DNA from 4 places in the Micromonospora sp. NPDC049175 genome. Region 4 is predicted to be linked to each of the others. Evidence: riboswitches for the same ligand, from Rfam matches in the RefSeq annotation. Region 4 holds a riboswitch; each other region holds the start of a gene.
What was found. A riboswitch is a leader RNA that binds a small molecule or an ion and turns the genes downstream of it on or off. The one in region 4 is predicted to bind cyclic di-AMP.
Positions count from the first base shown of each region.

Region 1: it holds a riboswitch for cyclic di-AMP, as region 4 does, so the genes downstream of both, ACGFH8_RS15360 (C39 family peptidase) here and ACGFH8_RS08265 (NlpC/P60 family protein) in region 4, are expected to answer to the same signal.
Region 2: it holds a riboswitch for cyclic di-AMP, as region 4 does, so the genes downstream of both, ACGFH8_RS06150 (coiled-coil domain-containing protein) here and ACGFH8_RS08265 (NlpC/P60 family protein) in region 4, are expected to answer to the same signal.
Region 3: it holds a riboswitch for cyclic di-AMP, as region 4 does, so the genes downstream of both, ACGFH8_RS10630 (coiled-coil domain-containing protein) here and ACGFH8_RS08265 (NlpC/P60 family protein) in region 4, are expected to answer to the same signal.

Region 1 is NZ_JBICSY010000003.1:319,313-321,476, reverse strand. Features, by position in the region: gene ACGFH8_RS15365 (alpha/beta fold hydrolase) at 1-83, opposite strand, end outside; gene ACGFH8_RS15360 (C39 family peptidase) at 217-1,065, opposite strand; cyclic di-AMP (ydaO/yuaA leader) riboswitch at 1,297-1,438, opposite strand; gene ACGFH8_RS15355 (hypothetical protein) at 1,723-2,164, opposite strand, start outside.
Region 2 is NZ_JBICSY010000001.1:1,427,787-1,429,950, forward strand. Features, by position in the region: gene ACGFH8_RS06145 (cation diffusion facilitator family transporter) at 1-587, shown strand, start outside; cyclic di-AMP (ydaO/yuaA leader) riboswitch at 699-830, shown strand; gene ACGFH8_RS06150 (coiled-coil domain-containing protein) at 836-1,903, shown strand.
Region 3 is NZ_JBICSY010000002.1:792,264-794,427, forward strand. Features, by position in the region: gene ACGFH8_RS10630 (coiled-coil domain-containing protein) at 1-763, opposite strand, end outside; cyclic di-AMP (ydaO/yuaA leader) riboswitch at 768-898, opposite strand; gene ACGFH8_RS10635 (YibE/F family protein) at 1,065-2,164, opposite strand, start outside.
Region 4 is NZ_JBICSY010000002.1:306,188-308,351, forward strand. Features, by position in the region: gene ACGFH8_RS08260 (N-acetylmuramoyl-L-alanine amidase) at 1-830, opposite strand, end outside; cyclic di-AMP (ydaO/yuaA leader) riboswitch at 1,066-1,201, shown strand; gene ACGFH8_RS08265 (NlpC/P60 family protein) at 1,269-2,164, shown strand, end outside.

The sequences.
Region 1 (2,164 bases), on a different contig from region 4:
CACACGTCACCGGTCGCCCCCATGCCGTGCAACAGCAGCAGGACCGGCCGTCGACCGGTGTGACCACCCGATTCATCCACCACGGCCGCAGTCTCCCACGGTTCACGGTCCCGGACGAGAGTCGTCGACGGGGGCGTACCCCGGACCGGCGGGAGAGACACCACGGGCGCCGGCCCCTCGTGAGGGACGGCGCCCGTGGCGGTCAGCGTGCCTGGGTCAGGCGGAGTAGCCCCGGCTGGCGATCCAGTTGGCCAGGTCGATCGTGGTGATCCAGTACGACGGGTCGGACGGGTTCGCCGAGTCGGCGATGCGTACCGTGCGGCCGTTGTCCTTGTAACCCACGACGGCGACGTAGTGCCCCCCGCCGTAGGAGTGCCAGCTGCCGTCGGTGTCGGTGGCGTCCCCGACGACGTTGGCGACCACGCCCCGGCCGTCGGTGATGGCCTTGACGACGTCGGCCTGGAGGCGGTCCATCTGGGCCGGGCTGGGCGCGCCGGCGAACATCCGGGTCCGGTACGGGGAGCCCTTCACCTCGGCGTTGAGCACCCGCGTGGTGTCCTCGGCCGAGTTGGTGCCCATCTCGGTGGTGCCCAGCTCGGCGCCGAGTTCCTCCTGGGTACGGTCGATCCCGGTGGCGCTGAGCGCGTTGCGGGTGGCCGCCGGGCCGCAGTTGTAGTAGGTGTTCTGCGCCTCGTACTCGTAGTCCAGCACCTTTGTCGCCGGCGGCTTCGGCCGCTCCGGCTTGCGGGTCAGGTCCGGGTTGCTGCTCGCCTTGGCGGCGGGCGCGGCGGCGCTGGTGGCCGGGGCGGCGCTCGTCGGCGCGGCGCTGGCCGACGGGGAGGCGTCTCGCACCTCGCCACGGGAGGCGGCGACGTCGCTGCGCATCTCGGCGACAGTGGTCGCGGTGCGCTGGCCGGCCGGCGCGTCGTCGGTGGTGGCGAGCAGGGTGCCGGTGGTGGTGGCGATCACGAGGGCCGCGGCGGAGGCGGCGGCGATCTGGTACGGGCGCTGGGTGGCGATGCGGCGGAGCTGACGCTGCATGGTGTGCTTCACGGGGTCCTCCACGGATCGGGGGGAGAGCGGCACACCGGGGCCGGGCCGGTATCCGGGCAGGGGCCAGCGCGCGGACGATGGTCCGCGGATGGTGAACCGCTCAGGGGAACACCCGGCGTGGCCGGGCGGTTGGGCGATGACCCGGGGGTCAGCTCACCGTCACGTGACCGATGAGCGGGGGCACCGCTACGCCGTGGAGGCGAGGGAACAGCCGAGGGGTGGAGAGATGCTGCACGAGGATGGAACTCCTTCCGAGACCGCCTACCGGGTTAGCTGACGGATTCGGGCGGGAAGATCGCCCTACCGCGGGCCGTGGCTCGCGGATTCACCCCGGACTTACTGATGGGTCCCCGGTTCGTTCATCACGATTGAGCGGGTCGGCGCGGCGTCGCCTCTTGCGATCGGTTACCGCACCGGACGGGACGACACTACTGGCCCGTTCACACCCTGCCAAGCCAGGTTCACCTGCGTAAACCCGGATCGGCGCAGCAATTTCTCCGCGTCTGGCCGATGACGTGACTCGATGGGACAAGCGGTTACGGTGACGCCTACGGGCGACAACCGGACAGGTCGCCAAAAGTGCGGCCACAATCCCGGGAACAATCGAGCCGATCGTGCCGGACGCCCGATTTCGGAATGCGGTGAGCGGGCTCACATAACGGATCGAGCTCAACCCGCACGGGCGGGACGCCAGCGTGTCACGACGGCGGGGCGGGCAGCCCCGGGCACCAGCCGGCGGGCCGGTGCCCGGCTGGGCCGCAGCCGGGCCGCTGCCAAAGCCGCCTCCTGGGCAAGGACGCGCGCCGACTCGGCGGCCAGTTCCGCGGCCCGCCAGGCGGCCCGCTCAGCGTCGGCGGCGGCCTGGTGGTCGGCCCGTCGCGCGTCCCGGATCGCCCGGCTGAGCAGCGCTTCCTGCTCGACCGGGTGCCGCCGGGGATCCCAGCCGTGCCGCCGCCCGAACACGTCGCTGAGCTGCGCCATGCTCAGGTCGCCCCGCCAGTACGCCGCCGTCGCCGCACGGTGCAGGTAGCGCTCCCGGGCGGCGTACTCGGCCGGGGTGCGGGGGGTGCCCGGGGTGGGCAGCGCCCCGGATCCCGCGAAGCGGCGCGCC
Region 2 (2,164 bases), on a different contig from region 4:
AGGCGATCCGCCGCTTCGGCGACCCGCACCAGGTCATCGCCGGCCCGATGCTCGCGGTGGCCGTGCTCGGCCTGCTCGCGAACGTCGCCGCCTTCGCCCTGCTCCGCGCCGGAGCCCGGGAGAGCATCAACCTGCAGGGGGCCTACCTGGAGGTGCTCGGCGACCTGCTCGGCTCACTCGGCGTGATCGGCGCGGCGCTGCTCATCACCGTCACCGACTGGTGGTGGGCCGACCCACTCGTCGCGGTCGCCATTGGCGCGTTCATCCTGCCGCGCACCTGGCGGCTGGCCCGCGCCGCCGTCCGGATCCTGGTGCAGGCCGCCCCGGAACACCTCCAGGTGACCGCCGTGCACGACCGGTTGGCCGCGGTCCCCGGGGTGGTCGAGGTGCACGACCTGCACGTCTGGACGCTCACCTCGGGCATGGAGGTGGCCTCGGCGCACCTGACCATGGCACCCGGCGCCGAGGTCGGCACGGTGCTCACCGCGGCGCGTACCGCCCTGCACGACGACTTCCGGATCGAGCACGCGACGTTGCAGATCGAGCCCGGCGCCGCCCCCGGCGCCTGCGGCTCGATCGAGTGGTGACAGCTTTCTCGTGACGACGCACGCACCGTCTGTCACATCGGCTGCAGCAGCCCCACCGGCACCGGTAGGCTCGGTCCCGGCCTCCACCAGGCGGCGCCCTCCAGGCGCCGGTGGCGGTCGCCGCCTAATCGCCCAACCGGGCGAACCGGGGAACCACGTTCCTGGGGTGCATCCGCGTCAGCGGTAGGGATCTTCCGTCCCGAACCCGTCAGCTAACCCGGTCGGCGGCTGACGGAAGGACATGCGCAGTGGCACCAGCACGACCACCCGCCGCCCGACTGGCGGCCCTGATCGTCGCGATGATCGCCCTCGGCGTCGCGCTCCCGGCCGGCACCGCCTCGGCCGCTCCCCCGACCGGCCTGCGGGCCGCCGCCGCACCCGACTCCGACGAGGAGGGCGGCACCCCCTCGCTACGCGCCCAACTCGAGGCCGCCAGCAAGGGCTACCTGGACGCGAAACGCGCTCTGGACACCTCAGTCAAGCGGCAGCAGCAGCTCGCCACCCAGCTGAAGGAGATCGAGGTCGAGCTTGCCCAGCGCGACGGCAAGGTCGGCCAGATCGCCGGCGTGGCATACCGCACCGGGCGGCTCGGCGTGGTGTCGGCGCTGCTCAACAGCAGCAGCCCGGAGGGCTTCATGGACCGGGCCGCCGCGCTGGACGCGGTGGCCGCCAACGAGGACCGGGTGCTGCGCGACCTGCTCGCCACCAAGGACCAGGCCAGTCGCACCCGGGCCGCCCTGAACGGCGAGATCGTCGAACAACGCAAGCAGGTCACGGTGATGGCCAAGCGCAAGGACCAGGCCGAACGAGCCCTGACCGTGGCCAACACCCCCAAGCCGAAGACCACCGCCGACACCGGCTCCAACCGGGGCACCTCCAGCGCCAACGCGAAGGCGGCGCCGCGCAACTCCGACGGCTCGTGGCCATCCGAGTCGTGCAGCGTCAACGACCCCACGCCCGCCAGCGGCTGCATCACCCCGCGCACCCTGCACGCGCTCAACCAGGCCAAGGCCGCGGGCTTCACCAGGTACGTCTCCTGTCACCGCCCCAGCGGCTCCGGTGAACACCCCAAGGGCCGGGCCTGCGACTTCGCCGCGCAGGCGAGCGGCTTCGGCGGCAACGCCACCGGCGGCGACAAGACGTACGGCAACAACCTGGCCGCGTACTTCATCCGCAACGCCGACCAGCTCGCCGTGCTGTACGTGATCTGGTACCGGCAGATCTGGCTGCCCAGCAGCGGGTGGAAGTCGTACAGCGGCGCGGGTGGCACCCCCTCCACCGACCACACCAACCACGTGCACCTGTCGGTCTACTGACCCACCCGACGGGTGGCCCGGCCCGAGCCGGGGTTGATCCACGCGCGATCGCCGACTCCGGGGTATCCGGACCACGGGTTACCCCGGAGCCGGCGATGTCGTGTTGACCGTGGCGTCGGGTGACGTCGTCGCCCGGGAGGGCTGTCGCCAGGCGGGCTGCCACCGGGCGGGCTGCCACCAGGCGGGCTGCCACCAGGCGGGCTGCCACCAGGCGGGCTGTCGCCAGGCGGGCTGTTGCCGGGCGGGCTACGTCGCCGGGCG
Region 3 (2,164 bases), 490 kb from region 4:
GGTAGCAGCCGACGAACCGGTTGAAGCCGGCCGCCTTGACCTCCTTGTACGCGTGCAGGGTGCGTGGCGTGATGCAGCCGGACGTGGTCGGGTCCTTCTCGCTGCAGGACTGTGCCTTCCAGTCACCGTCGGCGGTGCGGCCCGGCCCGATCTTGGCGACCTTCGAGGTGGCGTCCACCAGGCCGCCGGTGAAGCCCTTGCCGCCGACCAGGGAGAGCGCCTTGTCGGCCTCGGTCTTCCGCTTGGCCATCACGGCGGTCTGCTTCTGCTGCTCGCGGACCTCGGTGTCGAGGAGCAGCTTGGCCTGCTCGGCGCGGGACTTCACCGTGTTGACCTCGGCGAGCTTGTTCTCGTTCACCATGTTGATCTCGTCGAGCATCGCGGCACGTTGGACGAACGTGTCCGGAGCGTCGCTTTCGAGCAGCATCGCGAGCGCGCCGATCCGACCGGTCCGGTACGACTGGGCGGCGATCTCCCCGACCTGTGGCGCCAGCGCGTCCAGGTCGGCCTTGGCCCGGTCCACCTCAAGCGCCAACTCGAGCTGCCGCTTCTTGGACTTGTCCAGTCTGGACTTGGCGGCGGAGTAGTCGCGGTTGGCCTGCTCGATGACGTCGTTGAGCAGCTGGGGCTCGCCGTCCTCCTCGTGCCCGGACGGCGTGGGGGTCGTCGGGGCGGCGTGGGCCGGGAGGGGCCCGGCGAGCACGGTCAGTGCGGCGATCACGGCCACCACGGGTGTCATCCAGCGGCGTAGGGGTGCCGTCACAATGTTCCCTTCCGTCGACCGCCGACCGGGTTAGCTGACGGGTTCGGGGCGGAAGTGGCCCCTACCGCTGACGCGGATTCACCCCACACACCTGGGTCCCCGGCTCGCCGGTTGGCGATTGGGCGGTGGCACCGCAGGCGCCGCTTCGCGCCTTCATCGGTAACCGGCAGCGAGGTTACCCGAGAGTCGACTGGGTGAGCTACGCCTGGATGCCGACCAAAAGTGTCATTTCGCCATAGCGGTGGGTAACCAGTGACGCGGTTCTCAGGTGGGGGACCCGATCTGGTCACGCTGAGGAGTGTCACCATGCCGTATCCGTGCTCCTGTTCGTCTCCGGCCACCCGTCGGTGGCGGTGGATGGGGGCCGGGTCCGCGTCTGGTCCGGCTCGTCGGGTTGCCGCGATCGCGGCGCGTTGAGGGCGGCCAGCGCCTCCGCCCGGTCGTCCGCCCGGGGGCGCGGCCGGGTGGCATCGACGGGCGGCGTGGTGTCGGCGCGCCCGGCCGCGGTCACGATCGCGGCCAGTCCGGTGGTCAGCGGCACGGCGGCGATCAGCCCGAGTGTCGCGACCGCGCTGCGGACGATCTCCTGCGCGAGGAACTCGCTGGTGAGAAGCTGCCCGATCGGCCGCGCGTCGGCGGTGAGCAGGAGCAGCAGGGGCAGCGACGCGCCCGCGTACGCCAGCACGATCGTGTTGACGGTGGAGGCGATGTGCGCCCGGCCGACACGTGTCGCCGCACGGTAGAGCTGCCTGCGGGTCAGCCCGGGATTGGCGTTCGCCAGCTCGGTGACGGTGGCCGCCTGGGTGACCGTCACGTCGTCGAGCACCCCGAGCGACCCGATGATGATCCCGGCGAGCAGCAGGCCGTGCAGGTCCACGTCACCCTGGAACATCGACAGAGTCGTCGCGTCCTCGCTGCCGAAGCCGGTGAGGTGCGTTGCCCCGGTGGCGATGGTGGCGAGCGCGCCGGTCAGCACCAGGCTGCCCAGGGTGCCGAGCACCGCGACCGAGGTCTGCGCGGTGACGCCGTGGGTCAGATAGAGCACCACGAACATGATCAGGGCGGCGCCGACCACCGCCACCAGGAGAGGTGACCGGCCGGCGCCGATGCCCGGCAGCACGAAGGTGAGCAGGATGGCGAAGCTGGCCGCCAACCCGGCGAGCGCGGCCAGCCCCCGCCACCGGCCGAACGCGACGATCGCGGCGGCGAAGACCACCGCCAACCACACAAGTGGGGTGCCGCGCTGGTGCTCGGCGATGTTCCAGTTACTGAGCGTGGGATCGGTCGGGTCGGTCAACTCGACGAGGACGACCTCGTCGCCGACGTCGACCCGTGGCGCGCCCGGGCCGTCGGGCACCGGTGTGCTCACCTGTTGGCCGGCGGCCGGTCCGTCGTCCACCC
Region 4 (2,164 bases):
CCGTAGTCACCGTCGCCGAACGCCGCGTAGGGCGCCGGGATCCACTCGCAGGAGATGGTGCGGGGGCATTCCAGGCCGTCCGGGCGGTCGAGCCGGCGCAGACCCAGCCGGTCCAGCCAGGAGCGCTGCGGGCGGATCGCGCGGGCCGGCAGCGTGATCCGCTGGCCGTCGTCGGTCACCCGCGACGCGCCGGCGCCGATGGTGGTGAAGACCTCGTCGGCGAAGGCCGCCGCGGCGTCCGCGCTGTCCGCGCCGGTGTAGCGGGCCACCGCGCCGTACCAGGTGGCCGGGTCGGTGCCGGCACCGACCGGGGCGCCCAACTCCCGCTGGTACGAGGCCAGGAGTGCGGCCCCGCCCCGGATGTTGACGTCGGCGTCGGTGCGCAGCGCGTCGGGAGTCGCGCCGGTCAGCGCGGCGGCGGCATCCACGGTCTGCGACGCGGCGGCGGGTGGCGCCGGGTCCTGGGCCGTCCGGGGTACAGGTGCCAGCGTGGTACGGGAGTCGTCGCCGCGCGGGTCCTCGGTGCCGGTGTCGTGGTGACCACGCACGGGCAGAGCGGTCACGTGTCGGGCGTCGGTCAGGTGCATGGGGCCGTAGCCGCCGCTGGTGCTGGGTGTGCCGGCGTTGCTGTCCCAGCGGGACTCCAGGTAGGAGACGCCGAGCAGCACGTCGGTCGGTACGCCGTACTCGGCGGCCGCGGCGGCGTACCGCTGCTGGCGGTCGACGGTGGGTGCGGCGGCGTGGGCGGGTGCTCCGACCGCGGTCGCGGCGGCGAGCACGGCGACGGCGAGCAGCGCACGCCGGCCGGGCAGCAGGGTTGGATGGCGCATCGAACCCCCTAGATTTCGCGGGTGTGGATGACGCCACCCTCGCGCCGGCCGGGAGTCCGCGTCAATACCTTTCCATGTGTCGACCTGCCAGGAAATAAATCTTCACGTACGGTTCGGTGATCCTCTCCGATCGGTACGGAGTGTCACGGCCGCACGGGTTGCGGAGCGGTAACAAGCGTCTCTACTCTGGTCATTCGTCGGCCCGATAGCAGCTCCGTCCAGCCCGGGCGGTAACGGACCGACACCGCCGAGTCGTTTCCGAACGAACCGGGGACCCATGTCCCCCGGGGTGAATCCGCAGCCACTGCGGTAGGGCGCCGACTTCCCGCCCGAACCCGTCAGCTAACCCGGTAGGCGGTCAGGAAGAAGGAGTACGGAACCCCGGTGGCACTCCATGCCCCGCGGCCGTCGTCCGAGCGGTCGGCAACAGCCGGCCCGATGTCGATTGCGCCGCGCCCACGCTGGTCCCGCTTCACCACCGCGCTCGCCGCACTGGCCGGCGTCGCCGTCGTCCTGACCGGCAGCGCCACGGCGGCCCACGCCGACCCGTCCGTCGCCGAGATCGAGCGCCAGATCGACGCCGACTGGAACAAACTCGAACCGATCATCGAACAGCACAACGCCACCCGGACCGACCTCGCCGCCAAGCGCAAGCAGGCCCAGGCGCTGGCCGCCCGGATCGCCCCGCTGGAGCGCCAGGTCGACGCCGCGATGGACAAGGTCAGTGCCCTGGCCGTGCGCGCGTACAAGGGTGAGAACGTGCTGACCGTCAACGCGGTGCTGGGCAGCCGGTCACCCAGTGAGGTGGTCGGTCAGCTCGAACTGCTCGACCGCTTCGCGCACAACCAGCAGCAGGACGTCCGCGAGGTGGCCGACCTGCGCGACGAGTTGGCCGGGCAGAAGGCGCCGCTCGACGAGATGGTGGCCCAGCTGACCCGTACCGAGGCCCAGTTGGCGGCGAAGAAGAAGCAGATCAACGAGGAGATCGACAAGCTGCAGAAGCTGCGCCTCAAGGTGTACGGCAGCGGTGGCGGCGGTCCGTTGCGCCCCGCGCCCTGCCCCGGCAGCTATCCCGGTGGCGCCGCCGGCACCGCGGTCAAGTTCGCCTGCGCGCAGATCGGCAAGCCCTACGTCTGGGGTGCCGAGGGTCCGAACTCGTACGACTGCTCCGGACTCATGCTCGCCGCCTGGGCGAAGGCCGGGGTGTCACTGCCGCACAACGCCGCAGCCCAGAGCCGCGCCACCAAGAACGTCAGCAAGGCCGACCTGCGCCCCGGCGACCTGGTCTTCTACTACAGCGACATCCACCACGTCGGGATGTACGTCGGTGGCGG